Regions from separate parts of the Streptomyces sp. NPDC020681 genome, predicted to be linked through region 1. Evidence: riboswitches for the same ligand, from Rfam matches in the RefSeq annotation. Region 1 holds a riboswitch; each other region holds the start of a gene.
The links. A riboswitch is a leader RNA that binds a small molecule or an ion and turns the genes downstream of it on or off. The one in region 1 is predicted to bind cyclic di-AMP.
Positions count from the first base shown of each region.

Region 2: another riboswitch for cyclic di-AMP. It lies ahead of ACH4YL_RS07140 (M23 family metallopeptidase); the one in region 1 lies ahead of ACH4YL_RS11855 (peptidoglycan DD-metalloendopeptidase family protein).
Region 3: another riboswitch for cyclic di-AMP. It lies ahead of ACH4YL_RS19630 (M23 family metallopeptidase); the one in region 1 lies ahead of ACH4YL_RS11855 (peptidoglycan DD-metalloendopeptidase family protein).

Region 1 covers NZ_JBIRTX010000004.1:374,773-385,163, forward strand. Annotated here, with positions in the region: gene ACH4YL_RS11850 (alpha-galactosidase) at 98-2,194, shown strand; cyclic di-AMP (ydaO/yuaA leader) riboswitch at 2,580-2,736, shown strand; gene ACH4YL_RS11855 (peptidoglycan DD-metalloendopeptidase family protein) at 2,739-3,704, shown strand; gene ACH4YL_RS11860 (SGNH/GDSL hydrolase family protein) at 3,924-4,715, shown strand; gene ACH4YL_RS11865 (carbohydrate kinase family protein) at 4,724-5,602, opposite strand; gene ACH4YL_RS11870 (TetR/AcrR family transcriptional regulator) at 5,738-6,358, opposite strand; gene ACH4YL_RS11875 (acetate--CoA ligase family protein) at 6,368-7,657, opposite strand; gene ACH4YL_RS11880 (CoA-binding protein) at 7,654-8,835, opposite strand; gene ACH4YL_RS11885 (Glu/Leu/Phe/Val dehydrogenase dimerization domain-containing protein) at 8,832-10,019, opposite strand; gene ACH4YL_RS11890 (thiamine pyrophosphate-dependent enzyme) at 10,016-10,391, opposite strand, start outside.
Region 2 covers NZ_JBIRTX010000002.1:754,428-764,818, forward strand. Annotated here, with positions in the region: gene ACH4YL_RS07120 (MerR family transcriptional regulator) at 1-199, shown strand, start outside; gene ACH4YL_RS07125 (LPXTG cell wall anchor domain-containing protein) at 833-1,201, shown strand; tRNA gene ACH4YL_RS07130 (tRNA-Met) at 1,321-1,394, shown strand; gene ACH4YL_RS07135 (PP2C family protein-serine/threonine phosphatase) at 1,569-2,714, shown strand; cyclic di-AMP (ydaO/yuaA leader) riboswitch at 2,969-3,124, shown strand; gene ACH4YL_RS07140 (M23 family metallopeptidase) at 3,136-4,182, shown strand; gene ACH4YL_RS07145 (PrsW family intramembrane metalloprotease) at 4,234-5,574, opposite strand; gene trmB (tRNA (guanosine(46)-N7)-methyltransferase TrmB) at 5,634-6,422, opposite strand; gene lhgO (L-2-hydroxyglutarate oxidase) at 6,573-7,811, opposite strand; gene ACH4YL_RS07160 (MFS transporter) at 7,911-9,344, opposite strand; gene ACH4YL_RS07165 (asparagine synthase-related protein) at 10,108-10,391, shown strand, end outside.
Region 3 covers NZ_JBIRTX010000007.1:293,835-304,225, forward strand. Annotated here, with positions in the region: gene ACH4YL_RS19615 (GNAT family N-acetyltransferase) at 1-2,895, opposite strand, end outside; gene ACH4YL_RS19620 (HPr family phosphocarrier protein) at 3,071-3,352, shown strand; gene ACH4YL_RS19625 (GntR family transcriptional regulator) at 3,504-4,181, opposite strand; gene ACH4YL_RS19630 (M23 family metallopeptidase) at 4,381-5,163, opposite strand; cyclic di-AMP (ydaO/yuaA leader) riboswitch at 5,176-5,342, opposite strand; gene ACH4YL_RS19635 (M16 family metallopeptidase) at 5,579-6,967, opposite strand; gene ACH4YL_RS19640 (M16 family metallopeptidase) at 6,964-8,331, opposite strand; gene ACH4YL_RS19645 (DNA topoisomerase (ATP-hydrolyzing) subunit A) at 8,513-10,391, shown strand, end outside.

The DNA of each region.
Region 1 (10,391 bases):
ATCTCGGTTCGGCCCCCTCAAGTGCGTTGCACAGGCAGTGGTCTCTGTCGGATGATGTGCGGGCCTGTGCGGACCTGTGAGTATCTGAGGGGTCGGGATGATCGAGACTGTTGGCAAGGGGCGTACGTGGGTTCTGTCCGGACCGATGAGCAGCTATGCCTTTCATCTCACCGACGGCGATGAGCTGCTCCATCTCCACTGGGGCCCGCGGATCTCGGCGGCCGATGCAGAAGCGCTCGCGTCCGAGGGCCCGCCGCCGTACTGGCCCTTCGAGTCACAGCTCGACGGCCACGAGGAGTACCCGGTCGAGGGCGGACCCCGCTTCGTGCGCCCGTCGCTCTCCGTCCGAACGAGTGAAGTGCGCGGCACCGAGTGGACGTTCGCGGACGCCGCGGTCGACGGCGACGTACTGCGGCTGCGCTTCACCGACGCCGTGCACGGCCTCGGGCTCACCCTCCACCACCGGATGCGTGACGACTTCGATGTGATCGAGCGCTGGGTCACCGTGGCCCACGAGGGCCAGGGCGCCGATCTTGAACTGCTGCGCGCGGATGCCGCCGCCTGGACGCTGCCGCAGCGGGACGGCTGGCGGCTCAGCCAGCTGCACGGCCGATGGGCGGCCGAATCACTGCTCGTACGGTCGGAGCTGACGTACGGCGAGAAGGTCATCGGCAGCCGCCGCGGCCACACCGGGCACCAGCATCTGCCCTGGGTCGCGCTCGACGCGGACGGTGCCACCGAGGAGGACGGCGAGGTCTACGGCTGCGCGCTCGGCTGGTCCGGGTCCTGGCGGATCTCCGTCCAGCAGCTGCCCGACGGCCTGGTGCAGATCACCGGCGGCGCCGGATACGACGACTCGGGCCTGCTGCGGCTCGCGCCCGGCCAGTCCTACACCTCTCCGGTCTTCGCCGGGCTGTGGAGCCGCGACGGATTCGGCGGAGCCAGCCGGGCCTGGCACGCCTGGCAGCTGGCGCATGTCGTCCCGGACGCGACGGCCGACCGGCCCGTGCTCTACAACTCCTGGGAGGCCACCGGCTTCGACATCTCGGAGGAGCAGCAGCGCGCGCTCGCGCAGCGCGCCGCGGCCATGGGTGTGGAGTTGTTCGTCGTGGACGACGCCTGGTTCGGCCGGCGCGTCAGCGACCGCGCCGGGCTCGGCGACTGGACGCCGAACCCGGAACGCTTTCCGAACGGTCTCAAGCCGCTCGCCGACGACGTGCACGCACTCGGCATGCAGTTCGGCATCTGGGTCGAGCCGGAGATGGTCAACGCCGACAGCGATCTCTACCGCGCACATCCCGACTGGGTGCAGCACCACCCCGGCCGTGCCAGGACCGAGTTCCGCAACCAGCTCGTGCTCAACCTCGCCCGCCAGGACGTCCAGGACTACCTGTGGGAGCAGCTCGACGGGCTGCTGAGCAGCGCGCCGATCGACTATGTGAAATGGGACTTCAACCGCTGCTTCACGGACGCGGGCTGGCCAGGCCAGGAGTATCCGCAGAAGCTGTGGGTCGAGCATGTGGACGCGCTGTACGCGCTGCTCGACCGGCTGCGGGCCGCGCACCCGCAGGTGGCCTTCGAGTCCTGCTCCGGCGGTGGCGGCCGGATCGACCTGGGAATCCTCTCCCGGACCGATCAGGTGTGGACCTCGGACAACACCGATCCGCTGGACCGGCTCGCCATCCAGCACGGCTTCACCCAGATCCATCCGGCGCGGGTCATGGCCGCATGGGTCACCGACAGCCCCAATGTCCAGCTGAACAGTCGCGTCAGCACGCTCGGCTTCCGCTTTGTCAGCGCGATGGCCGGAGTGCTCGGCGTCGGCGGCGACCTCACCGAGTGGACGGATGAGGAGCTGGCGGAGGCGCGCGACTGGGTGGAGCTCTACAAGAAGATCAGGCCGCTGGTGCAGCACGGCGAGCTGCACCGGCTGCGCGCGCCGGACGGCGGACTCAGCGCCGTGCAGTACGTGCGCGGTGCCGAGACCGTTGTGCTCGCGCTGCTGCAGGCGCAGCACTACGGCGAGCGGCCGCCGCGGCTGAGGCTGCGCGGCATCGACCCGGCGGCCGCGTACGAGTGCCTGGACACCGGAGCCGTACACCGCGGCTCTGTCCTGCTGCACCACGGGCTGCACACCGGACTCAAGGGCGACCTGGACGCGACGGTCATCCGGCTGCGGCGCATATCGGACTAAAGGGTTCTATAGCTGGCGGTCTCGGTGAAATTCCTGCGTCATTGGCCGGAATTGGGAAGCAAGTGAGAGCGATCGCCGCTAATTGACTCTTCTGGCCCTTCTGTCCGAATTGGATGATTCGGTATAACGTGCCCCGTCTACAAGGGAGATGGGGTATGGCGCGTGAGCAGGATCATATTCGTGACGGTGTGTGGCGGTCGCACAAAGCGGAATTCCGCACGCCAGACGGACACTCAAGATCATTGATTCACGGAGTGTGACCGGAATTCTCCGGTGGTTTCCCGACTGGCCGTTGATCGGCAAAAGGAGTGACTTGTTCCGCTCGGCGCGGCTCGCTTAACGTCACGGCAATCCGGACGGACCGCCTAATCCTGCCGCCGCCCGGAATTCGAACCCACCCACGCGTGGCAGGAGCGGGGGACCCAGGTAGTACGCCGATTCCGGAATTCCGGACGGCTCGGGGTCAAGTCGCGCAGTTGCGCGGCCGGGCATCTCCAGCCCGAACCCGACAGCTCACCTCGTAGGCGCCGGAGAGGAAAGCGCCATGCCCGCAAAGGGTAAGCATCGCCGTCCCAAGACCAGTCCGCTCACGCGCACCGTCGTCGCCGCCGGCACCGGCAGCGCCGCGATCGCCATCCCGCTCATGAGCGCCGCCGGCGCCCACGCGGCCGACAAGGCCGCACCCGCCGCCGCCCCGGAGAAGGCAGTGGCCGCCACGGCCCCGTACAAGGTCGCAGCCCCGGCGGCCAAGAAGCCGGCCGCGGCTCCCACCACGTACCGCGTCGTCGCCGGCGACTATCTCTCCAAGATCGCCGCCGAGCACGATGTCCGCGGCGGCTGGAAGAAGCTGTACCAGGACAACCGGGAGAGCGTCGGCGAGGACCCCTCGCTGATCCACCCGGGCCTCAAGCTCACCCTCGGAGCCAAGGCGAAGGCCAAGCCTCAGGCCAAGCCCGACGCCAAGCCCGAGCCGCGCAAGGAGAGCCGCGAGAAGTCCTCGGCCGACACGTCCAAGGACTCCGGCTCCGAGAAGGCCGCGCAGCCCAAGGCCGAGAAGCCCGCGGCCGAGAAGACCGCCAACAGCGCCCCGCAGGCCAGCAGTGACGGCTTCACCGCCCCGCTCGACTCGGTCAACATCAGCACCGCCTACCGCACGGCCGGTGCCATGTGGTCCAGCGGCTACCACACCGGCATCGACTTCGTGGCCGCCTCCGGCACCACGATCAAGTCCGTGGGTCCGGGCACCGTCGTCTCCGCCGGCTGGGCCGGCGCGTACGGCAACGAGGTGGTCATCCAGCACAGCGACGGCACCTACTCGCAGTACGCCCACCTCTCCTCCCTCTCGGTCTCCTCCGGGCAGAGCGTGAGCGGCGGGCAGCAGATCGGCCTCTCCGGCTCCACCGGCAACTCCACGGGCCCGCACCTGCACTTCGAGATCCGGACCAGCCCGGGCTACGGCTCGGACATCGACCCGGTGGCCTACCTGCGCCAGCACGGCGTGTCTCTCTGACGCCGGACCGGCACGGGACCTGAACGGGTCCTGAACCGCGCCTGACTCCGGACCTGACCCCGGACGAAAGCCCCGAATCCCCTCGCGCCACGGCGGTGCCGCGAGGGGATTCGGCGTTATTCCGCCTTGGACGAGATTTGACCGGTGGCAAACGTCACCCCTCGTCAACCCCTCCTTACGGTCGCGTAGGTCACATCCGTAAGGGAAAGATGAGGACTTGTGGCAGACGATTCGAGAACAGAGAACAGTGGCTCATTCGGGTCGTACGCGGCGATCGGTGACAGTTTCACCGAGGGCGTCGGCGACCCGGGCCCGGACGGGACGTACGTCGGCTGGGCCGACCGCTTCGCGGTCCTCCTCGACGACCGCACGCCGGAACACTCCTTCAGGTACGCCAATCTCGCCGTACGCGGCCGTCTCCTCGACCAGATCGTCTCGGAACAGGTGCCGAGGGCGAAGGAACTCGCCCCCGACCTGGTGACGTTCTGCGCAGGCGGCAACGACATCATCCGCCCCGGAACCGACCCCGACGACGTGGCCGAGCGCTTCGAGCGCGCGGTCGCCGACCTGACCGGCGCGGTCGGCACCGTCATGGTGACCACCGGATTCGACACCCGCGGCGTTCCCGTGCTGCGCCATCTGCGCGGCAAGGTCGCCACCTACACCGCGCACGTACGGGCCATCGCCGACCGCTACGACTGCCCCGTACTCGACCTGTGGTCGCTCAAGTCCGTCCAGGACAGGCGGGCCTGGGACCCCGACCGACTCCATCTGTCGCCCGAAGGACACACCCGCGTCGCGCTGCGCGCCGCGCAGGTGCTGGGACTCGGCGTGCCCGCCGACCCGGACCAGCCATGGCCGCCGCAGCCGCCGCGCGGACCGCTCGAGGTGCGCCGTGACGACATCCACTGGGCACGCGAGCACCTGGTGCCGTGGATCGGCCGGCGGCTGCGGGGCGAGAGCTCCGGCGACCATGTCGAGGCCAAGCGTCCCAATCTGCTGCCGCTGTGACGGCGGTGTCAGGGCCTGGCTGTCTGTAGTTCCTCCGGACCGATCAGCGCCGTGCTGCCCGCGCCCGTGCAGGCGTACGCGCCCGCCAGCGCACCGAGCCTGGCGCTGTCCTCCAGGTCGCGGCCGGACAGTCGGCCGTACAGAAATCCGCAGACATACGCGTCGCCCGCGCCGGTCGAGTCCACCACCGGTGCGGGCGGCAGCGTTGCGGGGATCGGGCGCGGCGTTGTGCTGCCGTCCCGGGTGAGGAGATACGAGCCGCCCGCGCCCGCCGTCGCGACCACCGCCTGGGCCCGTCCGTCGCGCAGGATCTCCCGCATCACCGACGCTATGCGGTCGCGCGCGCCCGCAGCGCTGAGGAAGACCAGGTCCGCGCGGAGCGCGAACTCCCGGTGGTGGTCGGCCAGTCCGTCCCAGTCGTGCAGATCGGTGGAGACCGGGATGCCGAGATCCTCGATGTCGTCGAAGAGGAACCGCGCGAAGTTCACGATCGAGAGATGGACATGGCGGGCCCGCCGCAGTTGGGGGAGGTAGAACTCGCGCGGCATCCGCAGCTCGGCGGGGTCGCGGCCGTCGTAGAACGACATCCGGCGGCCCGCGGGGTCGACCAGATTGACCGCGCGGCGGGTGCCGGCCGGAGAGATCAGCGGCTCGAACTCGACGCCGCCCGCGGCCAGTCGCTCCTGGACCTGGCGGCCGGGCCAGTCGTCGCCGATGTAGTCGAGGAGTGTGACATCAAGGCCGAGGGCCCGGCAGCCCAGCGCCACATTGCCGCCCGTGTGGCCGGGCCATTCGTGGATCGGGCCGACGCCGAAGGAGTCGGCGAGCGGGACGGGCAGCGAGTCGACACGGACGACCGTGTCCACGCCGCTGCCGCCGACGACCAGCACATCGAGAGGGGAATCAGGAGAATCGAGGGGCCGAAGGGGCGTGGGGTCCGTCTGCTGCTGCGACAGGTGCGACACAGGTGCCAGTATGGGGGGTCACGCATGGCCGGGTGCAGGGGCCCCGGCGCACGAGGGTCAGCGTGAGGCTGCGGTCAACGCCTCGCGGTCCAGGCCGAGTTCGCGAGCGAGCGCCTCGTCCGTCCACTGGAGCATCGCGGCGCGCGAGAGCGAGCCGGCGTACGAGGTCATCTGCACGGCGAGGCCGTCCAGGAACGCGGTCAGCCGCCAGGCCGCCGCCGCCGGATCCTCGCACGGGAACTCGCCGTCGGCCGCGCCCTCCGCGATGACCTCCGTCAGCGCGGCCTTCCACTGCTGGTCGAGATCGCGCGCGACCTCACGGAGCACCGGTTCGCGCAGCGCGGCCGCCCAGCCCTCGATCCACAGCCGCCAGCCCTTGGCCGTGCCCGTCGGCGCGTACCAGCGGACGGCGGCCCGCAGCCGGCGGAGCGCGGATGTGCGGCGGCCGAGCAGCTTGCGCAGATGGGCGAGATCGCCGTCCGCGGCGTGCGTGAAGGCCGCGGCGACGAGCTTCTCCTTGGTCGAGAAGTGGTACAGCACCAGGGCGTTGCTCACGCCGAGAGCCGTGGCGACGTCGGCGATCCGCACGGCCGCCACGCCGTGCTCCTCGATCTGCTCGACTGCGGCGGTGAGCAGCTCTTCGCGCCGCTCCGCCACGCTCAACCGGACTCTAGCCACGGACTCACCCTACACAGCCGATCTTGGCGGCCGACTCGCCAGCACTCCGTGGGCATCGAGCGCGATGGCGCCGCCGGGGTGCACGAGCAGCGGATTCACCTCCAACTCGGAAAGCTCGGGATGCTCGGCGGCTGCCTGCGCGACTGCGCAGAGCGCGGCGGCCACGGCGTCCAGGCATACGGGCGGTGCGCCGCGCCAGCCCGTGAGCAGCGGTGTTTGCCGTAGCGAGAGCAGCAGTTCACGGGCGCGGCCGGGGGTGAGCGGGGCGAGGGCGAGGGCTGTGTCGGCGAGCAGCTCGGCGGTGACACCGCCGATGCCTACCATCGCGACGGGGCCGAAGGCGGGGTCGCGCCGTACGCCGACGATGAGTTCGACCGCGTACGGCGGGGTCGCCATCGCCTCCACGGCGTACCGCCCGGCCCCGGTGGCGACACTCATCCGCGCGAACGCGGCGCGCAGCGCCCGCTCGTCGGCGAGGTGCAGCGCCACGCCGCCGGCCTCGGTCTTGTGGGCCAGCCGCATCGCCTTGAGGACGAGCGGGTAGCCGGTGCGGTGGGCCGCTTCGGCGGCGGAGTCGGCGCAGTCGACGAACTCGGCGATGGGGAAGGTGAGTCCGTACGAGGCGAGCAGCTCGCGCATGGTGGCGTACTCGCCGTCGGGCACGGAGTACGGCGCGGTGGGTGGCAGGTGGGGTGGCGGGACGCTCGGTCGGCCGAGCGCCGAGAGACCTGTGATGGCCGTCGCGGCCTGCTCGATGCGCTCGTAGACGGCTATGCGCTCCGCGCGCAGAACGGCGAGAGCGGGGGTGTCGCGGGCCATGGTGTGCACGACGAGCGTTCGCCCCGACGCGTGTGCGGCGGCGGCGAGTTGCCGGGCCACGGCGCATTCGAGGTCGGCTTGGGCGGGGTTGGCGCCGGCGTACTCGCCGAAGTACCCGGTGAGGACGACGGCGTCGGCGTCCCCGCCGAGGAGAAGGACCTCGGCGATCCGCGCGTAGCTGAAGAGGTCCGCTTCGCCGGCGCCCGCGAGATCGACGGGATTGGCGCAGGCGGCGCCGGGTGGCAGATGCGGCGCGAGGCGCCCGACGGTCCGCGCGGAGAGGGAGGGCACGTCCAGCCCACGGGCCACGAACACATCGGCGGCGAGGGCACCTTGTCCGCCGCTGTCACCGACGACGGCGACCCGGAAGGTGGTGGGGCGGAGGTGCGCGGACGTGCGCCGGTCGCCGCTGCCTGCGCCGGCGGCGACGCGCTGCGCGGCGTCCGGGCCGGAGTGTGGCGCGAGTTGGCCTGACCTCACCGGCGCGGCTGGGGATGTGGGCGTGTCCCGGCCGGTGCTTCCGGTGCTTCCGGCGCCTCCGGTGGTGGCGGGCTCGGACAGATCGGCCGGGCACCAGCTCGCCGTGCGGTGGTCTTCGCCGCCGCCGCCGCCGCCGCCGCCGCCGACGACGACGGTGGCGCGTGCCGGGGTGTCGTCGGTGTCGGCAGTGCTGCCGCTTGCGGCGCGGCGTGCGTCGCGTATGTCCTGGGCACCGGTGCTGCCCGCGGCGCGGTCCTGCGCGTCGGCGGGTCGCCGGAGCCCGCCGCTGACGCCCCTCCCACAGGCGCGGGTGTGGCGCACCCCGCCAGCAACACCGCCGTGTCCGCCAGTTCGCCGGCCGTCGTCAGCAGTAGCGCGCCCGCGTCGCGGCAGACCGCTTCCACCGTCGCCCGGGCGCTCACCAGCGCGCCGGTGTGGGACGCGGCCGCGCGGCCGGACGCGGCGCTCGTGCCGACCGTCAGGAGCAGTAGCGGCTTGCCCGCCGTGTTCGCCGCGGCGAGCAGGCCCGCGAGGCGGCGCCCGTCGCGGAAGTCCTCGACATACGCGGCGACGACCCGCGTCGCCTCATGTGCGATCAGCGCCTCCAGCGCGTCCGCCGCGTCGATGTCGCGCTGGTTGCCGAGTGAGACGAAGCGCGAAAAACCCTGCCCCGCGCGGGCCAGCAGGCGGCCGATCTCCAGGGCCAGATTGCCGCTCTGCGAGACCAGTCCGACCGAACCCGCCGGGAACTCGCCCCAGCTGAGCCGCAGTTCGGTCGTCGTGTCGACGATGCCCATGCAGTTGGGACCGAGCAGCCGCGCACCGTGCGCCCTGATCAGCTGCACCAGTTCGTGCTCCTCCGCCGCGCTCGTACCGCCCGAGGTGATCACCGTGAAGCACCGTGCGCCCGCCGTGAGGCCCTCGGTCACCACCGGCCGGACCTGCTGCGGCGGGACCGCGACGACCACATGGTCCGGCGGGGCGGGCAGCGCGGCCAGACGCGGGAGGAAGGGCACACCGTCCAGCCCGCCGCCACGCCGGTTGACCAGGTGGACCGTGCGGCGCTCGCGCCCCGCCAGCGCGCCCGCCGCAAGCCAGTAGCCCCACTTCGCCGGGTTGTCCGACGCGCCGACGACGGCGACCGAGGCCGGGTCGAACAGCGCGTCGAGCGATGTCATCTGTACCAGCCGAAGCGCTCCGCGATCACCGGCAGCCGGTCGGCGACGATCGCATGAGCGGCGGCCCGCGGCGTCGAACCGTCCGCCTCGGCCCGCGCCAGCATCCGGCCGATCAGGTCCCGCATCGAGCGCCGCGTATGCGCGAACGCCTCGTCCGCGTCGGCCCCGATGTCGCCGAACAGCGTCCACCACCACCACGCGTTGGTACCGGAGTTGACGACGACATCGGGCAGCACGGTGATGCCGCGCCGCGCGAGCAGCTCCTCCGCGTCCGGCAGCACGGGCATGTTCGCCGCCTCGACGATCCAACGCGCCGTGATCTGTGCCTGATTGGCGGTGTCGACGGCATACGAGACGGCCGCGGGCACCAGCACCTCCGCATCGACCGACAGCCATGCGTCGCCCGTCAGCTCCAGATCCTGAGGCCGCAGGGCCGTACGGTCGACCGTCCCGTACGAGTCACGTGCCGCCAGCAGCGCATCGATGTCCAGGCCGTCCGGGTTGGCGACTGTGCCCTTGATGTCGGCGACGGCGACGATCTTCAGCCCGGCGCGCTGGAGGAAGCGCGCCGTCGCCCCGCCCATCGTGCCGAGTCCCTGCACGGAGACCCGCGTTCCCTCGTACGCCACTCCCGCCCGGTCGAGCGCGACCAGCACCGACTCGGCGACGCCGCAGCCGCCGACCAGCTCGTCGAGGCCGATGCCGTCGACCTCCACGGTGAAGGCGTCCGCGAGTCGTCGGCGCGCCGCCGTCTCGTCGTCGAGCAGCCGGTACACGGCCTGGATGGACGAGACGAGACCGGCCTCCGCGGCGGCCCGGTCGACGATGTCCTGTGTGAGGCCGAGGTCTTCGCCGGTGGTCCACATGGACTCGATGTAGGGGCGCATGGCGCGCAGATAGCGGACCAGGATCCCGTACGCCCGTGGGTCCTGCGGGTCGCAGTCGATGCCGCCCTTGGCGCCGCCGAGCGGGATGTACTTGCCTTCGGGGCCGTCCGGGTTGTAGTGCAGGGCCTCCTTCATGCTCATCCCGCGGGCGAGCCCGGTTACCTCGTCGAGCGTGCAGCCCTCCCGCATGCGCAGTCCGCCGCTGGAGACTCCGCGCACCAGCCGGTCCACGACCAAATGGCCCTGGCGGCCGGTGACATGGTCGGTCCAGGTGAGCGACAGCAGGGGAGTGGTCATCGGGCGGTCTCCTCGGGAACGGTGATCACGGTGGGGCCCGGAGTGGCCAGCGCGCGGGTGAGCGCGGCGGCGAGGGCCTCGGGGGTTCGGGCGTACTCGCCGTGGCCGCCGTAGGCGCGGGCGATGGCGGGCAGGTCGACGGGGGCGAGATCGACCGCGGCAGGGGTGTCGCCGCGGGCGGCCATCTCGTCGCGGATCTCGCCGTATCCGCCGTTGTCGAACACGACGACGGGCAGCGGGTGCCCCAACTGCGCGGCGGTGGCGAGCTCCTGTACCGAGAACTGCAGCCCGCCGTCGCCGCTGAGCGCGATGACCTGACGGCCCGGATGCGCGGTCTTGGCTCCGATCGCGGCGGGCAGGGCGTAGCCGAGA
Region 2 (10,391 bases), on a different contig from region 1:
GCAGACGATCACGCAGCGGCACTACGAGTGGCTGTCGGCGACGGTCACGCCCACGAAGTCGTACTTCGTCGGACTCGGCGAGATGTATGTCGCCGACCCGCGCTTCACCGCTACGTACGACCGGAACGGTGTGGGGACCGCGGTCTTCGTCCGGGACGCGATGAAGGTGTACGCGGAGCGGAACCTCACCGACGGGTGATCCAGAGGGCGATCTTCCTTCCGAAGTCGCCCGTACCGCTCCGCAGCCGCAGCGCTGCGAAGGCACCATGACCGTTCTGCAGAACGCCGAGCACGGTCCTCAGATGTGCCGGCGGGTGGGACTGGGGCTCGGTGAAGTCGGAGACTGTTCGGGACGTGACCTGGGGCTCGTATCTCGTCACCGGGACATGGGACGGCAAACGCTTCACTCTCACCGAGCCCGCGAAGCCCGGGGACGCCAAGGGCAGGACCAGTCCCACCAAGGACGACGTGCTCGACCTCTCGCAGCCGTGCAAGGCTCCCAAGGACGGTTGGCAGGACGCCGATCCGTCGAAGACCCGCAATGAGGACTACACGCGCGCCCTTGAACTGGTGAAGCGTGAGGCCGACTACGCGGGCAGCTGGATCAGCGCGATCGGCACCAAGGACAAGGACCGGGCCCTCGTCAATGCGCGGTTCACCGGGGATCCTGCCCGTCACCAGCGGGAGATCCGCAAGGCGTGGGGCGGTCCGCTGTGTCTGACGACCGCCACGTACGCCAAGGCCCAACTCCGCAAGGTCTCCGAGCAGTTGGGCGGCGATGTGCCGCCGAACCTCCTCAGGGCGGGCATGAGCGACGTACACAACGCGGTGGATGTGCTGCTCCTTGTCGCCACCGACGAGATCCGGAAGGACATGGACCGGCGGTTCGGGGCGGGCGCCGTCCGTCTCACCGGGGCTGCGGGCTTCGACGTCGCTCACGGAGTGCAACACCACGCCGTTCCTCGCGGCCGCGGGCCGGATCACCGTCGCTCCCGAGCGCGGCACCACCCCGCCGACCGCCACGCCGTCCGCCACTCCGTCGGCCTCGGCCACTGCTGCGACGGGCGGGAGCACGCCGACCACCACGACCGGCGCGCTCGCCAGCACCGGCTCCTCCAGCGCCACCTGGTACGCGGCCGCCGCCCTCGCCCTGATCGCGGCCGGCGGTGTGCTCACCGCGGTGCGTCTGCGCCGCCGCTGAGACACCGGGTCCGGCGGGTCCGACCGGCCCGCCGGACCCGTCGGCGCACCGGCTGCGAGGCACTCCCCGTAAATGTGGAGTGGATCTTGCTCCGGATGGCGTAAGGTTGTGTTCATCGACGCGGGGTGGAGCAGCTCGGTAGCTCGCTGGGCTCATAACCCAGAGGTCGCAGGTTCAAATCCTGTCCCCGCTACTGAAGACAGTGGCCCGGCACTCGCAAGAGTGCCGGGCCACTGTCGTATGCCTTCGTCGGCCGCCGCATCGCCCGGTTGGCCGATGGCGATTCGCCGCCCGGCGCGGTTACGGCCAGCCTGGGAAGGGCGCGGTACCGTCCGCAGCCGTGGGCGGACCGGGCAGGAGAGCACCATTGGCGACCGGAGAGCAGCAGGGCGGCTTCGTGGCCCGCCGAGTCGTCCGTGCGCTGCCCGCGCTGATGATCCTGGGCGGTCTGCTCTTCGATCTCACGACTCCGGACCGGTTCACGGCCGTGCCGATGTTCGCGGCCGCGCCGCTGCTCGCCGCTCCGTTCTTCTCCTGGCTCGCCACTCTGCTGACCGGCATCGCCGCTTCGCTGGGCGTGGTCGGGCTGCACTTCTACAACAGCTCGATCGGCGAGATCACGTCCTACACCGAGACCGCCACCGTGCTGACCGTCGCCGGTCTCGCGCTCTTCATCAACACCGTCATCCGGCGCAGCGGTGAGCGGCTCGCCTCCGCGCGCGTCATCGCGGAGACCGCGCAGCGCGCCGTGCTGCCCACGCCGGCCGAGCGGATCGGCGGACTGCAGGTCGCCGCGCGGTACGAGGCGGCGCTCGCGGACGCGTTCATCGGCGGCGACCTCTTCGCCGTGCAGGACACGCCGCACGGCGTGCGGCTGGTGGTCGGGGACGTGCGGGGCAAGGGGCTCGAGGCCGTCGAGGCGGTGGCCGTGGTCATCGGCGCTTTCCGCGAGGCCGCCGAGCAGGAGAGCTCGCTGGAGGGTGTCGCGGAGCGGTTGGAGCGGGCGCTCGCGCGCGAAGGCACCCGGCGGGACACCCTGGACGCCGTCGAGGGGTTCACCACCGCCGTGCTCGGCGAGATCCCGCGTGGCGGCGGGGTGGTGCGGCTGGTGAACCGCGGCCATCCGGACCCGCTGATGCTGTACGCCGACGGCGACCTGGACTTCCTGGAGCCGGCCGAGGCCTCGCTGCCGCTGGGCATGGGCGATCTGGGCAGCTGGCCGGACCGGGCGCAGGAGCATCCGCTGCCGGACGGGGCGACGCTGCTGCTCTACACGGACGGCCTCTCCGAGGCGCGCAATCCGGCGGGGGTGTTCTACGACCCGGGCGAGCGGCTCGGCGGGCGGTTGTTTCCGGGGCCGGAGGAGCTGCTGGACGCTCTGGTCGACGACGTACGGCGGTATACGGGCGGCGGATCGAGGGACGACATGGCGCTGCTGGCCGTCTGCCGGCCCGCGGAGGGACAGCCGGAGCGGCGCCGGACGGTGCCGGTGGTCAAGGCGGATGCGGAGTAGTTGTGCGAGGACTGGTGGGGTGACCTGCACTGTGTGTAGTCGGAGTGGAGCCCTCCGCATAACATTTGATGCACCGTCAGAAATGTGACCAAGTCTGAGGGCCGATCAAGTCGCCCGATTCCGGCTGCTTGTGTCCTAGTTGGTCCCGGCGGAAGTCGTTAACGATCATCCGGAACAGCTTGGAATCCAGACCCCGTGTCTATTAACGTTCGATAACGCAGCGCGGTCGTCACAACCGTCGCAAGAGACGGCACCGTGCGCACGCGCCGAATCCCGCAAGGGAACCGGGGAACCACCACTTGGGGTGAATCGGGTACCTCCTGTCGCACTGGTCGCGGCAGTAGCGCCCGTAGGAGACCTTCCTGCTCCGAACCCGTCAGCTAACCCGGTAGGCGAGAAGGAAGGAAAGGAGTACGCCTCAGTGGCGTCCAACAGGCCTGCCCCAGAAGCACCCTTCACGTCTGACTTCTTCGGCGAAGAGGGGGCGGAGCGGTCGTACGAGGAGTGGAACCCCACCGAGGACTCCGTCCGTCCGGTGCGCGGCAAGCACCGCGTCATCAAGCAGCGCGGCGGGCTCGCCCGCAGCTCCACGGTGCTCGGCGTCGGCGTGATCGCCGCGGTCGGCGCGGGCGGCATCGCCACCGCGCAGGACAAGCCGCCCGTGTCCATCTCGCTGCCCGACGCCATCTCGGACAAACTGCCCGACGCCCAGTCCCTTCCCGGCGTCGGCTCCTTCATGTCCGACTCCGACGAGTCGGCGCCGACGGACGAGCAGACGGCCTCCTCGCTGTCGGCGATGGGCCTGGCCTCCGAGACCGGCTCCGCCGAGGAAGAGAACGGCGCCGGTGAGGCACTGCGCGCCAGGATCCTCCAGCAGGCCGAGCAGCAGCAGGCCACGGTCGACGCCGAGGCGAAGGCGGCAGCGGAGAAGCTCGCCGCCGAGAAGGCCGCGGCCGAGGCGCTGAAGCAGCAGACGGCTGCCGAGGCGGCGGCCCAGGCCGCGAAGGAGAAGGCCGAGGCTGAGGCCAGGGCCAAGGCCGAGGCGGCGCGCCTCGCCGAGCTGGCGAAGAGCTACGCGCTGCCGACCTCCTCGTACACGATCACCTCCACCTTCGGCGAGGCCGGCTCTCTCTGGTCCTCCGGCTACCACACCGGCCTGGACTTCGCCGCGCCGTCCGGCACCCCGATCAAGGCGGTGCACGGCGGCACCATCAAGTCCGCGGGCTGGTCCGGTTCGTACGGCTACCGCACGGTGCTGGAGCTCGAGGACGGCACGGAGGTCTGGTACGCCCACCAGTCCTCGATCTCGGTCAGCGTCGGGCAGAAGGTGACCACCGGCCAGACCATCGGCCGCGTCGGCGCGACGGGCAATGTGACGGGCGCGCATCTGCACCTCGAGGTCCACACGGCGGGCGGCTCGGACATCGACCCGATGGCCTGGCTGCGGGGCAAGGGCCTGACGGTCTGAGTCAAGTCATGCGCTAGGGCCTGTCGTCTGGATCAGGCCCTGGCCGCGGTACTAGCCGCGGTACGGGTTGTAGCCGCCGTAGTCGCGATGCGGCGGCGGCGTCCACACCCGGCCTGTCGCCCGTGCCGCGTACGTCAGAGCCGGGCCGGCCACCTCCTTGCGCTGCCACATGTGGTGCAGCAGCTCCTGCTCGCGCGCCACGAAGTCCGGGCCTGCCGTGCCGCGGTGGGCCCGGTGGCGCAGAAACGCCAGCGACGTCGCGAACCGCTCGTACTCCGACACGGCGTGCGCGGCGGCCGGTCCGTGCGCACGCAGGGCGACATCGCGGGCCATCGTGCGCGCCCGCATCGAGGAGAGCGCGCACGGCTCCGCGTCCGAGAGCCAGCCGGCCGCTGCGTATGCGGGCAGTTCGGTGGATATCGTGCGCAGTTCGCGCTGCCGGCTCCAGATCGTCAGCCAGGTCAGCAGCCCGAAGACCGGCACCATGAACGCCCCGTACACCGCATAGAAGCCCCACGGGCCGAACAGCGACGTCGAGCCGTTCCACAGCGCGTGCATGCCCATCGCGAGCGCGAGGCCGAGCAGCGGCAGCGCGACCCGGCGTATCTTCTGGTGCCGCGCGGCGAGTGCGGCGGCCCCGAAGCCCAGGCCGGTCAGCACCGTGAAGAGCGGATGCGCGAACGGCGACATGACGATGCGCACGAAGAACGTCGCCGCGGTCACCGAGGCCAGACCGGAGAAGCCCATCTCCTGGTCCTCGCCGAAGGCGTTGCCCAGATACAGGATGTTCTCGGTGAAGGCGAAACCGGTCGCGGTGAAGCCCGCCACCACGACGCCGTCGACGATGCCCGTGAAGTCCCGTCTGCGGAAGACGAAGATCAGCAGGATCGCGGCGGCCTTCGCGCTCTCCTCGACGATCGGCGCTATCACCGTCGCGCCGAGGGTGTCCGCGCTCGCCGGGTCGGCGGTGGCGGTGGCTATCCAGCGGGTCGCGAAGGAGTTCGCGAGGATCGCGACGAGCGCGGCGGCGAACGCGCCCCAGGCGAACGCGAACAGCAGATTCCGCCAGGGGCCCGGCTCGACCCGGTCGAGCCAGCGGAAGGCCGCGGTGAGCAGCGGCACGGGCAGGGTGGCGAGGCCGATACCGACGAGGAAGCCGTGCGTGCCGGTCTGTTCGCGGACGAGAGCGAGGATGACGAGCCCGGAGAGCGCGAGGAGCGTGATCAGCACCCCGGCCCGGAGGACCTTGCTGTGCCAGAGCCGGGATGCGTTGCGAGGCTTGTACCGCCAGCGGGCACGCTCCGGCACGGCGGCGAGCAGCTCGTCAAGGCGATGCTGCTCGAACGCCGGGACCGCCGGATGCGGTGCGGGGTGCTGCGACGACTCGGACACCCGACGACCCTAACGAGGACCACTGACACCTGGCGACGGTGTCCACAGACCGGCGACGGTTACGAGCCGCCGTGCACGTTCTGACCGGACTCGGAGGCGCGGCGGAACAGCAGGTCGTGCACCTTGTGGCCCTTGACCAGGCCCTGGCCCTCGAACCTGGTCAGCGGACGGAAGGCGGGACGGGGTGCGAAACCGCCGTCCTGCTGGGTGTTCTCGAAGTCCGGATGTGCGGAGAGCACCTCGAGCATCTGCTCGGCGTACGGCTCCCAGTCGGTCGCGCAGTGCAGCAGCGCGCCCGGCTTCAAGCACCGGGCGGCGAGCGTCAGGAACTCGGGCTGGATCAGCCGCCGCTTGTGGTGCCGCTTCTTGGGCCAGGGGTCGGGAAAGTACACGCGCAGGCCGTCGAGCGAGTCCGGGGCGAGCATCTCGCGGAGAAGGATGATCGCGTCGCCGTTGGCGACCCGGACGTTGGACAGTCCGTTGCGCTCCGCGAGACCGAGCAGATTGCCCTGGCCGGGAGTGTGGACGTCGACGGCGAGTATGCCGGTGTCCGGGTCGGCGGCGGCCATCTGCGCGGTGGCCTCGCCCATCCCGAACCCGATCTCGAGGACGACGGGCAGCCCGCCGAACATCTCCTCCAGATCGAGGACGCCGCGTCCGTCGATGTCGAATCCCCAGACGGGCCACAGCCGCTTCAGCGCGTCGCCCTGCCCGGCGGTCACCCGGCTGCGGCGGGGCTGGAAGCTGCGGATGCGTCGCTCATGATGCGACCCGGCGGGGTCGGCGACGGGGCCACCGGGGAAGCGGGGCTCGCTCTTGGCGCGGATGGGATGCGAAAACTCAGACACAGTGCGTCCGATTCTACGGGGACCGGAGGCGCGGGCGGTCCGGTCGGCGCCTGCGGGGGCAGCGGCCTGCGGAGCCAGCGGGCCCGCGCTCGGGCCGCTCCGGTCAGCGAACCGGCGACCTCCGGATACGCGTCGTGGGCGACCCTCCGGTCAGCGGACCGGCGACTCGTTCGGCAGCGACGCCAGGACCCGGCGGGCCACCTCGCGGCCGATCGGGAGCGAGGCCGTCGCGGCCGGCGACGGCGCGTTCAGCACATGGACCGTCCTGGGCGCCTCGCGGATCAGGAAGTCGTCCGCCAGTGTCCCGTCCCGCAGCACCGCCTGCGCCCGTACGCCCGACGCGGCCCGCCGCAGGCCGGACTCGGTCACCGCCGGCAGCAGCCGCTGTACCGCCGTCGCGAACGCGCGCTTCGACAGTGAGCGGTGCAGTTCGCCCGCTCCGTACCGCCAGTGGCTGCGCGCCATGTGCCAGGTGCCGGGCCAGGTCAGCGTCTGCGCCAGCTCCCTGGGCCGGATCGCCGACCAGCCGTAGCCCTCGCGGGCGAGTGCCGGGACCGCGTTCGGACCGACGTGGACGCCGCCGTCGATGCCGCGCGTCAGATGGACGCCGAGGAACGGGAAGGCCGGGTCGGGCACCGGATAGACCAGGCCGCGCACCAGCGAGGGGTCGGTCAGCTCGTAGTACTCACCGCGGAACGGCACGATCCGCATGCCCGGGTCGTCGCCCGCGAGCCGCGCGATCCGGTCGCAGTGCAGCCCCGCGCAGTTCACCAGCGCCCGCGCCCGCAGCACCGTCCCCGCGGCCGTACGCACCGCCACGCCCCAGGGCCGGCGGTCGATGACCGTGACCTCCTCGCCGCACCGGATGTCCGCCCCGGACGCGGCAGCCAGCTGCGCCGCCACCGCCCCGAAGTCGCACACGCCGGTCGTGCCGACCCGGATCGCCGCGAGGCCGCGCACCTCCGGCTCGTACTCCATGATCTGCGCCGGGCCCAGCTCCCGCACCGGAATCCCGTTCTCCCGGCCGCGCTGGACCAGGGTGTGCAGCCGCTGCAGCTCGCCCCGCCCGGTGGCGACGATCAGCTTTCCGGTGACCTGGTGCGCGATGCCGTACTCCGCGCAGAACTTGACCATCTCGGCGGCGCCGCGCACCGCGAACCGGGCCTTGAGCGAGCCGGGCCGGTAGTAGATCCCGCTGTGGATCACTCCGCTGTTCCGCCCGGTCTGGTGGCGCGCGGTGTGCCGCTCCTTCTCCAGGACCGTGACATGTGTGCCGGGAGCCGCGCGCGTGAGGGCATAGGCCGTAGACAGCCCGATGATCCCGCCGCCGATCACGAGCACGTCGCAGTCGAAGCCCGCGCCGCCGTGGCCCTGCCCGAATGCCGTCACCGCGTCACCTCCCACCCCGATAGTGCAGTGGCCCACTGACAATGCAGTTAAACCAGCTGAAACAGGGGTGTGCACTCCGAGACATGCCCGCCGACCCGACTACGCCGGTGCCACCAGCAGCGGACGGGCCCGCTCACGCAGCTCAACGACCCGCGGTTCGTCGCCGTACGGCTCGAGCCGGTGCAGCAGATCCCGCACGTACTCCGTGGTCCGCGCCGAGGAGATACGGCCCGCGACCTCGACCGCGCGGGTGCCCGCCGCGCATGCCGCGTCCAGATTCCCCGACTCCAGTTCGGCGACCGCGCTCACGACAAGCCGCAGTCCGTGCGAGCGCACGAACTCCTCCGTCGGCCGCGACAGCGCCTGCTCGGTGAAGCGGCGTACCTGGCGCGGCGCCTTCAGGTCGCGGTAGCACTCGGCGGCGTCCGCGGCGAAGCGGTCGTAGGAGTAGAAGCCGAGCCAGGTCGGGTCCGGGTCGCCGTCCCGGGAGCGCTCCAGCCAGCCTTCCGCCGCCTTGAGCGCGCCGCCGGCCGCGGCCGCGTCGTTCGCCTTCGCATGCGCCCGCGCCTCCACCAGCCGGAAGAAGCTCATGGTGCGGGCGGTGGCGAGGCCGCGGTTGCGCTCCAGCGCCGCCTGCGCCAGGTCGACGCCTTCGTCGGCGAAGCCGCGGTAGGTCGCTTGGAGTGACATCGAGGCCAGTACATATCCCCCTAATGGGACATCGGCCGCGGCACGTGCCAGACGCAGCGCCTGGATGTAGTACCGCTGCGCCGCCTCCTGCTGGCCGGTGTCGAAGGCCATCCACCCGGCCAGCCTGGTCAGCTCCGAGGTCGCGCCGAACAGCGCCCGGCCCACCTCGTCGGAGTACGCCCCGAGCAGCAGCGGGGCCGCGTCCACCCGAAGGCACTCCGGCACCATCGACGAACGCCAGTCCCCACCGCCGTACTTGGAGTCCCAGCGGCGCGCGTCCTCCGCCGCCTCCCGCAGCTTGGCCACATCGCTGTGGCCGACCCGCGCGGGCGTCTCGTCGGAGGCGTCCGCGGCGTCCGGCGACGGAGCCCGCTCGACCGAGGAGTCGGCGGGCGTTATCAGCCAGCGGGACGCGGGAGTCGCGTAAGCGCTCACTGCGAAGGAACCGGCCAGCGACTGCCAGATGCCACCGCCGCCGGCCCGCCGCCCCGCAAGATCCAGGCGGTACAGATCGGTGGCCGATTTCACCGCCTCGCCCACATCGCGCGGGAAGGCGAGCCCGACCTCGGGGGCCGGATCCGCGTCCGCCAGGCCGATCTCGTGCAGCGGCACGGGCCGGCCGAGCTTGGCGCCGATCGCCGCGGCGATGAGATGGGGCGCGGCGCCCTGCGGCACCATGCCCTTCGACACCCACCGCGCGACGGACGTCTTGTCGTAGCGAAGGGTCAGACCGCGCTGAGCTCCGAGGTCGTTGACCCGCCGGGCGAGACCGGCGTTGCTGATTCCCGCGAGGGCGAGAACGGTGCCGAGCTTTTCGTTCGGCCCGCGTTGCTCCCTGGACATGCGCCACCCCTCGACACACAGACGGCCGCCGCGTCGCTGCCCGGCGCACGGCATTCGTGCTGTGTCCTCCCAGGTGAACAGCTTCCGGATCCCGGCTGCAAAAGCTCCTGGCCGTGCCCTGCGGAATATGCGCGCCCGTGGAGAACATCAGTAAACACAGCGTAGTTCGCCGCATCCCGACCGTTAAGAGGCGGTGTTCCGTATGGCGAGATTGTTGTGTGTCTAACCAGACGGACTGCGGATGGCACCTCGTCATTGTGCTCCCGCTGTGTGGCTGTGCGCCCGTCCGTGCGCTCTGGCAGGCCACTTGGGGGAGCGCTTCCATGAGTGCTGCGTGGGTCGGCCCACTGCGTACTGGAACCAGTGGGCTGGGGGACACCGCCGCCTTCAATCCCCGCGGGTGGCGGACCGGTCCGGGAGGCGAACAGCGCCTCCCGGGCCGTCGTTTGACTGCTCCGGGCCCCTCCGCGAGGCCCTTTTGCCCCTTCCGTCGCCCCTTCGCATGCTCTTCGCGAGCCTCCCCGGCGCCGGAGATTGGCTGAATGACGCCTGTCTGTTGAGTTCCGTTTGTTGGTGTTTGGGTAGGGGCGGCTCATCCGGCCACACGTTGATCTGTCGCCAAATCGCCAATGCCAGGGGCGCGTTCACATTTTTGCGCGCGCTACCCGGAGCCCCTCCTGTGCGCCGCCTTCGTGGCAGCATGTAGCCGAACGGCCGGGGACCTTGGGTGGTCCTGGTTTGTCCACAGCCTGTGGAGGCGGCGATGCGCTGGTTGGTGGGATGGAGCAGTGTCGCCGCGAATTTCGGTACGGCCGGAGCCGTCGGCGCCTCCGAAGAGGGCCGCACCGTGCACCCCGTCGGATCCCAACTCCTGTGGGGCGACCCCGATCCGCTCTGGGCGGTCGGCGACTGGCGGCCCGACGAAGTGCGCGTCGTCACCGTCGACCCCTTCACCAAGCTCGCCGTACTCGGCTGCTGCGCCGCCAGCGACGAGGAACTGCGGGTGGGCCTGTTCGCGGCCCGCGGCGGCGCGTTGCGGCATCTGAC
Region 3 (10,391 bases), on a different contig from region 1:
TTCCGGGTGATCGTCGACCAGGCGTGACACGCGCAGCAGCAGCTCCTCGAGCGCGGCGGTGTCGACCGGTGCGGAGCCGCGCCAGCCGAAGAGGAGCGGCGCGGTCCGGATGGCCCTGATCAGCTCGGCGGCGTCACGGTCGGTGGCCGGAACGAGACGGTGGGAGGTGTCGCCGAGCAGCTCGGACGGGGCGCCGGCGAGACCGAAGGAGAGCACGGCACCGACGGCGGGATCGATCGCGGCCCGTACGACGGTGTCCACACCGCGCGGGACCATCGCCTGCACGACGGGCTGAAGCTCCTCGGGCTTGCCGAAGGCCTCGGTCAACTCTTCGTACGCCTGGCGGAGTTGAGCCTCGTTGGCCAGATCGAGCCGAACGCCGCCGAGATCGGCGCGGTGGCGCAGGTGCGGGGCGGTGGTCTTGAGAGCGACGGGATAGCCGAGCGCCTCGGCGGCGGTCACGGCGTCGTCGGGACCGGGGGCGGGGAGGGTGTGCCGGACGAGGATCCCGTACCGCCCGAGGAGCTCGCGCGCGTCACCGGCCGCGAGAGTGATCCCCCGGGAGCCGGTGTCCTCCCCGATCAGACCGTCGATCTGGGCGGCAGCCCCGGCCTCGTCGATGTTTTCGTACTCGGGGACTCTGCCGGGCTCGGCGGCGTGCCGACGCCACTGCGCGTACTTCACCGCCTCGGCGAGTGCGCGCACGGCCCGCTCGGCGGCGGGATAGGCGGGAATCCGGCGCTGATCGGCCCCGGGCCGATCAGCCTCGGCGCCTGCCGGTGCCCGGCCGCTCGAGCCCGGAGCCGGGCTCGCAGCCGGTGGGCCGCCCCGGGCCGGTCCGGCCGCCACGGGCGGGCGGGGGCTGGCTGGGGGCCGCACTCCCCCGGACTCCGCGCCGGGTTCGCGACGCGCGGCTGCCACGTCGCCGCCGGCCAGGTCACGGCCGGCGGCCGGTGCCTGTTCAGCCGCGGGCGCGGGCGGCCGACCCGCGGACACGGGCGCCCCGAGACCCGCGGGTACCGAAGCGCGGGGCCGCGTGGTGCCCGCCGCCGCCAGGGCGTCCGCGAGGCCGCCGAGCTCCACATGGACCACCGAGACCGGCTTCGCCGGGGACGTCGCCGCCGCCTCGCGGAGGGCCGCCGCGAGGACCTCGCCATCGCCGGACTCCGTCACGCCGTTGTCCCCGACCCAGGGAATCGCCGTCACCACGACGGCGTCGCAGCCCTCGTCCGTCAGCGCCCGCGCGAGCGCAGCCCGGAAGTCCGCCGGCGTGGCCGCGGTCGTGAGGTCGGTCGGCGGCAGCGGGCGCAGGCCCTCCGCGAGGCAGGCGTCGTACGTCAGCAGGCCGAGCGACTCGGAGTTGCCGAGGATCGCCACCCGCGGGCCCGCGGGCAGCGGCTGGCCCGCCAGCAGCAGGCCCGCATCGACGAGTTCGGTGACGGTGTCGACGCGGATCACGCCCGCCTGGCGGAGCAGATCGCCGACCGTGGCGTCCGGGATCCTGGTCACCGGCACCGCGTGGCCCGGCGGCTCGCTGCCGCTGTGGCGCGCGCCCTTGACGACGACGACCGGCTTCACCGCCGCCGTACGCCGCGCGAGGCGGGTGAACTTGCGCGGGTTGCCGATCGATTCGAGGTAGAGCAGGACGACGTCGGTGTCCGGGTCCTCGTACCAGTACTGCAGAAAGTCGTTGCCGGAGACGTCCGCGCGGTTGCCCGCGGAGATGAAGGAGGAGAGACCGGCGCCGCGCCGGTGCAGCCCGGACAGCAGTGCGATGCCGATCGCGCCGGACTGGGTGAAGAGACCGATCCGGCCCCTCGCCGGAGGGTGCGGGGCGAGCGACGCGTTGAGCCGGACGCCGGGCGAGGTGTTGATCACGCCGAATGCGTTGGGGCCGATGATGCGCATGCCGTACGAGCGTGCCTGCCGGACCAGTTCGCGCTGGCGCTGCCGGCCTTCCGGGCCGCTCTCGGCGTATCCGGCCGCGAGGACGACGAGGCCCTGGACGCCGTGCTCGCCGCAGTCGGCCACCACGTCCGGCACGCGCTCGGCCGGGACGGCGACCACGGCGAGATCGACCGGCTCGCCGATCTCGCCGACGGAACGGAAGGCGGGAACGCCGTCCACCTCGCGCCGGTCCTCGGCGAAGGCGCGGTTCACGGCGTACGTACGGCCCGTGTAACCCCCTTCGAGGAGGTTGCGCAGCACGGTCCGGCCCACCCCTCCGGGCGCGCGGCCGGTGCCGATCACGGCGACCGATCCGGGGGCGAGGAGGCGCTGGACGGAGCGCGCCTCGGCGCGCTGCTCGCGGCCGCGCTGCACCGCGAGGGACTCGGCGGTCGGTTCCAGGTCGAGGGTCAGATGGACGGAGCCGTCCTCGAAGCTGCGCTTCTGCGTGTAGCCGGCGTCCCGGAACACCTTGATCATCTTGTTGTTCGCGGGCAGGACCTCGGCGGCGAAGCGGGTGATTCCCCGCTCACGGGCCACCGCGGCGATGTGCTCAAGAAGGGCGGAGGCGACACCGCGCCCCTGGTGCGCGTCCTGCACGAGGAACGCCACCTCGGCCTCGTCCGCCGGGGCGCTCGCGGGCCGGCCGTCCGCGTTGATCCGGTCGTAGCGGACGGTCGCGATGAAGTCCCCGCCCACCGTGACCGCGAGACCCACCCGGTCCACATAGTCGTGATGGGTGAACCGGTGGACGTCCTTGGCGGAGAGCCTCGGGTAGGGCGCGAAGAAGCGGTAGTACTTCGACTCGTCCGAGACCTGTTCGTAGAAGCTGACCAGACGCTCGGCGTCATCGGCGGTGATGGGCCTGATGCGCGCGGTGCCGCCGTCGCGCAGCACCACGTCTGCTTCCCAGTGATCGGGGTAGGCGTGGTCCGGCTGGGTCTGCATGCCTGAAAGCGTACGGCTCACCCACCGGTCGCGTGGGCCGTTGGCGCGCGGCAGTCTGAGGTGACCCCGCACCCGCTCGGGCAGTGTCCCGGGCAGTGTGCGGGGTCGCTGGGAGCACGCCGCAGCGCATGAGAGACTGGTCTAGACAACCTCTTGAGACTTGAAGGGCAACACCATGGCTGAGCGCCGCGTCAACGTCGGCTGGGCCGAGGGCCTTCACGCCCGCCCCGCTTCCATCTTCGTCCGTGCCGCCACCGCCTCCGGCGTTCCGGTGACGATCGCCAAGGCTGACGGCAACCCGGTCAACGCCGCCTCCATGCTCGCCGTGCTCGGCCTGGGCGCGCAGGGCGGCGAGGAGATCGTGCTGGCTTCCGACGCGGACGGCTCCGACGCCGCCCTGGACCGTCTCGCCAAGCTGGTCGCCGAGGGGCTCGAGGAGCTTCCGGAAACCGTCTGAATCTGGTCATCGAAAAGCAGGAGCCGCGGCCGCCCGAATTCGGGTGACCGCGGCTCCTGCTTTCCCCCGGCAGAACGCACTGAGAATTCGGGCACACGAAAGGAAGGCCACTCGGGCCGCGAATTGCTTCCCTTTGTATACGGCGCGATGGTTAATTGCGGACGCTGGAGGTGTTTACGGCATGTTGCGAAGTCCTCACCCGCTCGGGGATCCGCAGCCGGTGCGCGGCCGTCGCACGCTCGGTGTGCAACGTGGCCAGCGCCCGCGCCCGTTCCACGTCGCCGCGCGCCACGGCGTCCACGATCGCGCCGTGCTCGGCCCAGGACTCCACCGGCTTGGCCGGCTGCTCCACGGAGTACATCCAGGCGATCTTGTGCCGCAGCTGGGTGAGCAGGGCGATCAGACCCGGACTGCCGGACGCCTGGGCGAGCGTCTCGTGGAACCAGCCGCCCAGTGAGCGCAGGTCCTCGCCCTGGCCGCGTCTGGCCCGCTCCTGCCCCAGCCTGACCAGGCCACGCAGCACCTTGAGATGCGCCTCGGTGCGCCGCTGCGCGGCCCGCGCCGCGCCCAGCGGTTCCAGCAGCATCCGGATGTCCAGCAGGTCGGCGGCCTCCTGCTCGGTGGGCTCGGCGACGCACGCGCCGGCATGCCGGCGCGTGGTGACGAAGCCCTCGGACTCCAGGGTGCGCAGGGCCTCGCGGACCGGGACGCGGGAGACGCCGTAGCGGCGGGCCAGCTGCTCCTCGGTGAGCCGGCTGCCGCGCTCGAATACACCGGAGACGATGTCGTCGCGGATCGCCGTACATACCGAGTGCGCGGGAATGCGCATGACCGAACCTCCGCTTTAATCCGCGCGAAACGCAGCCGATTGACGTCTGTTCAGTGACTCTATTGCAGTGAGCCGCATTTTCCGATGGCAGGCCGGAATCCATGGATATCTTTTGGCCAGGAGGCCCCAAACGCCGAAGGCCCCGGCGAGGGGCCGGGGCCTTCGGTGTGTGCGCGGGAACAGACGCGTCGCAAGGGGGTCAGACGTTCACGCCGTGCGCGCGCAGGTACGCGACCGGGTTGATGTCCGAGCCGTACTCGGGGGTGGTGCGGACCTCGAAGTGGAGGTGCGGCCCGGTGGAGTTGCCGGTCGAGCCCGAGAGACCGATCCGCTGGCCCGCGGCGACGCTCTGCCCGACGGAGACGCTGATGGAGGACAGGTGGCCGTACTGCGTGTACGAGCCGTCCTTCATCCGGAGCACGATGTTGTTGCCGTACGCGCCGCCCCAGCCTGCCTCGACCACGGTGCCCGCGCCGACGGCCACAACCGAACTGCCGGACGCGGCACGGAAGTCGACGCCGGAGTGGCTGCCGGAGGACCAGAGCGAACCGCCGGCCTTGTAGCCGGTGGTGACGTGCGAACCGGCGACGGGGAGCCGGAAGGCGTTGAGGCGCTTGCGCTCGGCCTCACGGGCGGCGTGCTCCTTGGCCTCGCGGATCTCCTTGGCACGGGCCTCGGCCTTGCGCTTCGCCTCGGCGGCGGCCTTCGCCCTGGCGCGGGCCTCGGCGGCCTCGCGCTCCTGGGCCTCGGCCTGCTCGGCGATCTGGGCGGCGAGCGACGCGGAGCCGACGACCTGGGTGGGACCGGAGTCGGTGACGGTGGCCGCGGCGGGCGCGGCAGCGGTCTCGGCGGCGAAGGCCGGAGAAGCGATGGCTCCGATGACGCCGGTGGTGGTGAGAGCCGCAACGCCGGCGATGTTCGCGCTCTTGCGCGACATCCGGCTGGGGGCACGGTGTTTCCCGGTGGCACGGGTGAACGCCATGAAGTGGCTGGTCCTTTCCTTCCTTCTCGCCTACCGGGTTAGCTGACGGGTTCGGAGCAGGAAGGTCTCCTACGGGCCCCTTCACACGAGTGCGAAGGCGTCCGATTCACCCCAGGGACTTCATGTGGGTCCCCGGCTCCCCAGGCTCGCGCCTGACGGGGACTCGGCGATGGCTGCCCGTGCCGCGGATGCGGCGGGCTACTGGCGGACAGCCCGACCGACGCTAAACGGATCAACTTCCCATCACCAAAAAGTCAGCCCCGTTTGTCACGCATGCCACAGGACAGACAGGCACCACCGCTACAAAAGGGGCAAATGACGGAACCCCGGCGTCGGGTGGACGCCGGGGTTCCGTTCTTCGTTGTGAAGTTGTTCGCCTCGATCGGCCTTGCATCGAACGGCGCGAGGTGCCCGATCAGCCCGTGACGACGGTCACTTCGCCGATGCCGAGCGCCCTGACGGGCTCCTCGATCTTCGAGGCGTCACCGACGAGCACAGTGACCAGCCGGTCCACCGGGAAGGCGCTCACGGCCGCGGCCGTCGCCTCCACGGTGCCGGTGTCCGCCAGCCGCACATACAGCTGCGCCTGGAAGTCGTCCGGCAGATGCTGCTCGACCTGGTCGGACAGCGTGCTCGCGACGGACGCCGCCGTCTCGTACTTCAGCGGCGCGACGCCGACCAGGTTCTGCACGGCGACATCGCGCTCCGCGTCGGTCAGCCCCTCGGCCGCGAGCGTGCGCAGCACCTTCCAGAGGTCGTCCAGCGCCGGTCCGGTGTTGGGCGTGTCCACGGAGCCGCTGATGGCGAGCATGGACGCGCCGGAGCCGTCCGGAGCCGAGCGCAGCACCTGGCCGAAGGCCCGTACGCCGTAGGTGTAGCCCTTCTCCTCGCGCAGCACGCGGTCGAGCCGGGAGGTGAGCGTGCCGCCGAGGCAGTACGCGCCGATCACCTGGGCCGGCCAGACGCTGTCGTGGCGGTCCGGGCCGACGCGGCCGATCAGCAGCTGCGTCTGCACGGCACCCGGGCGGTCCACGATGACCACGCGGCCGGTGTCGTCGGCGGAGATCTGCGGTACGGGCCGCGGCGATGCCTTGTCGCCCGTCCAGGCGCCCAGGCTGTCCGCGAGCACGGCGTCGAGATCGACTCCGGTGAGGTCGCCGACGATCACCGCGGTGGCGGTGGCGGGCCGGACATGCGCCTCGTAGAAGGCCCGTACGGACGCGGAGTCGATCCGCGCCACGGTCTCTTCGGTGCCCTGGCGCGGGCGCGACATCCGCAGCGCGGACGGGAAGAGCTCCTTGGAAAGCTCCTTGGCGGCACGCCGGGCCGGATTGGCCGCCTCGTGCGGGATCTCGTCCAGCCGGTTCTTGACCAGCCGATCGATCTCGCTGTCGGCGAAGGCGGGTGCCCGCAGCGCGTCGGCGAGCAGACCGAGCGCCTTCGGCAGCCGGGAGACCGGGACCTCCAACGAGACCCGGACGCCGGGGTGGTCGGCGTGCGCGTCGAGCGTGGCGCCGCAGCGCTCCAGCTCGGCGGCGAACTCCTCGGCCGAGTGCTTGTCGGTGCCCTCCGACAGGGCGCGGGCCATGATCGTGGCGACGCCGTCGAGGCCGTCCGGCTCGGCGTCGAGCGGTGCGTCGAGCGAGAGCTCGACGGCCACGACCTGCTGGCCGGGGCGGTGGCAGCGCAGCACCGTCAGGCCGTTGTCCAGCGTGCCGCGGTCGGGGGCGGGAAAGGCCCAGGGCCGGGCGGGTCCGGCCGTCGGCTGCGGGTGGAAGTCCATGGTCACGGCAGCGTCGCTCACTGGTCCGCCTCTTCCTCTTCGTTGCTGACGTCTTCGTCGCTGACGTCGCCGTTCTCGGAGCCCGCCACCGGTTCGTAGACCAGCACCGCCCTGTTGTCCGGGCGCAGCCGCGCCTCGGCGACGGCCTGCACCTCCTCGGCGGTGACGTCGAGGACACACTGGACTGCGGTCAGCGCCAGCTGCGGGTCGCCGAACAGCACGGCGTACCTGCACAGTTCGTCCGCGCGGCCCGCGACCGTGCCGAGCCGGTCCAGCCACTCGCGCTCCAACTGCGCCTGCGCGCGCTCCATCTCCTCGGGCGTCGGACCTTCGGCGGCGAACCGCGCCAGCTCCTCGTCGACCGCGGCCTCGATCTGCGGGACCTCGACGCCGCCGGACGTCTTGACGTCGAGCCAGCCGAGCGAGGGAGCGCCGGCGAGGCGCAGCAGACCGAATCCGGCGGCGACGGCGGTCTGGTCGCGGCGCACCAGACGGTTGTGCAGCCGGGAGGACTCTCCGCCGCCGAGGACGGTGAGGGCGAGGTCGGCCGCGTCGCACTCGCGGGTGCCGTCGTGCGGCAGGCGGTAGGCGGCCATCAGCGCGCGGGCCGGGACCTCCTCCTCGATGACCTCGCGCAGCTGCTCGCCGATGGTGACCGGCAGCGAGCCGTCGCGCGGCGGCTGCTTGCCGTCGTGGGACGGGATGGAGCCGAAGTACGTCTCGATCCAGGCGAGCGTCTGCTCCGGGTCGATGTCGCCGACCACGGAGAGTACAGCGTTGTTCGGCGCGTAGTAGGTACGGAAGAAGGCGCGGGCGTCCTCGAGAGTGGCCGCGTCCAGGTCCGCCATCGAGCCGATCGGCGTGTGGTGGTACGGGTGGCCCTCGGGGTAGGCGAGCGCGGTCAGCCGCTCGAACGCCGTGCCGTACGGGACGTTGTCGTATCGCTGGCGGCGCTCGTTCTTGACGACGTCGCGCTGGTTCTCCATCGACTCGTCGTCGAGGGCGGCGAGCAGCGAGCCCATGCGGTCGGCCTCCAGCCAGAGCGCGAGCTCCAGCTGGTGGGTGGGCATCGTCTCGAAGTAGTTGGTGCGCTCGAAGCTGGTGGTGCCGTTCAGCGAACCGCCGGCGCCCTGCACCAGCTCGAAGTGGCCGTTCCCCTTCACCTGGGCCGAGCCCTGGAACATCAAGTGCTCGAAGAGGTGGGCGAGCCCCGTACGGCCCTTGACCTCGTGGCGCGAGCCGACGTCGTACCAGAGGCAGACCGCGGCGACCGGGGTCAGGTGGTCCTCCGAGAGCACCACGCGCAGGCCGTTGGCCAGCCGGTGCTCTGTCGCTGTCAGGCCGCCGGAACCGGCCTGCGCTGTGGCCGTGTGACCCATGGGCATGTACGTCCCTTCGATCGCGATACAGAGAGTGCTGCCACTGTATGCAAGCGTGCTGACACCTGGCGAAGTTCCAGGGCCGTGATCGGCGTTGTTCCCGGGTCGTGGTCCACGTTGTCAGTGGGACGGTCCACAATGGTCGGCGTCAGATCCAGATCCGGTACGTGAAGGAGCAGCAGCCGCGATGGCCCGCCGCAGCACGAAGACCCCGCCGCCCGACGACTTCGAGGAGCGGATCCTCGACATCGACGTCGTCGACGAGATGCAGGGCTCCTTCCTCGAGTACGCGTACTCCGTGATCTACTCGCGAGCCCTGCCGGACGCCCGCGACGGCATGAAGCCCGTGCACCGCCGCATCGTGTACCAGATGAACGAGATGGGGGTGCGCCCCGACCGCGGCTATGTGAAGTGCGCCCGCGTCGTCGGCGAGGTGATGGGCAAGCTGCACCCGCACGGCGACGCGTCGATCTATGACGCGCTGGTGCGCATGGCACAGCCGTTCTCGATGCGCCTCCCGCTGGTCGACGGCCACGGCAACTTCGGTTCGCTCGGCAATGACGACCCGCCGGCCGCGATGCGTTACACCGAGTGCCGGATGGCCGACGCGACGTCGCTGATGACGGAGTCGATCGACGAGGACACCGTCGACTTCTCACCGAACTACGACGGCCAGGAGCGCGAGCCCGTCGCGCTTCCCGCGGCCTTCCCGAACCTGCTGGTCAACGGCGCGTCCGGAATCGCGGTCGGCATGGCCACCAATATGCCGCCGCACAATCTCGGCGAGGTGATCGCCGCTGCCCGCCATCTGATCAAGCACCCCGGCGCGGACCTCGAGACGCTGATGCGCCTGGTCCCCGGGCCCGACCTGCCGACCGGCGGCCGGATCGTGGGCCTCGCCGGCATCAAGGACGCGTACGAGACCGGCCGCGGCACCTTCAAGATCCGGGCCACCGTGGCCGTGGAGAACGTCACGGCGCGCCGTAAGGGTCTGGTCGTCACCGAACTGCCGTTCACCGTGGGCCCGGAGAAGGTGATCGCGAAGATCAAGGACCTGGTCTCCAGCAAGAAGCTCCAGGGCATCGCGGACGTCAAGGACCTCACCGACCGCTCGCACGGCCTGCGTCTGGTCATCGAGATCAAGAACGGCTTCATTCCGGAGGCCGTTCTGGAGCAGCTGTACAAGTTGACGCCGATGGAGGAGTCCTTCGGCATCAACAACGTGGCGCTGGTGGACGGCCAGCCGCTGACGCTGGGCCTGAAGGAGCTGCTGGAGGTCTATCTCGACCACCGCTTCGAGGTGGTGCGGCGGCGCAGCGAGTTCCGGCGGAGCAAGCGGAGCGACCGGCTGCATCTGGTCGAGGGCCTGCTCGTCGCGCTGCTCGACATCGACGAGGTCATCCGCCTCATCCGGTCGAGTGAGAACTCCGCGGAGGCGAAGCGGCGGCTGATCGAGCACTTCTCGCTCAGCGAGATCCAGACGCAGTACATCCTGGACACGCCGCTGCGCCGGCTGACCAAGTTCGACCGCCTGGAGCTGGAGAGCGAGCGCGACCGGCTGAACACGGAGATCGCCGAGCTGACCCGGATCCTGGAGTCCGACGCCGAGCTGCGGAAGCTGGTCTCGGGCGAACTGGCCGCGGTGGCCAAGAAGTTCGGCACCGATCGGCGGACCGTGCTGCTGGAGTCGGCGGGCACGCCGGTGGCCACGGCGGCGCTGCAGGTCGCGGACGACCCGTGCCGGGTGCTGCTGTCGTCGACCGGTCTGCTGGCGCGTACGGCCACGGCCGAGGCCCAGCTGACGGAGACCGACAAGCGCACCAAGCACGATGTGATCGTCTCGGCCGTGCCGGCGACACAGCGCGGCGAGGTCGGCGCCGTCACCTCGGACGGGCGGCTGCTGCGGATCTCGGTGATCGATCTGCCGCAGCTCCCGGACACCGCGTCCGCGCCCAACCTCTCGGGCGGAGCGCCGCTTTCGGAGTTCCTGTCACTGGAGGCGGACGAGTCGGTGATCTGCCTCACCACGCTCGACGAGTCCTCGCCGGGCCTGGCGCTCGGCACCC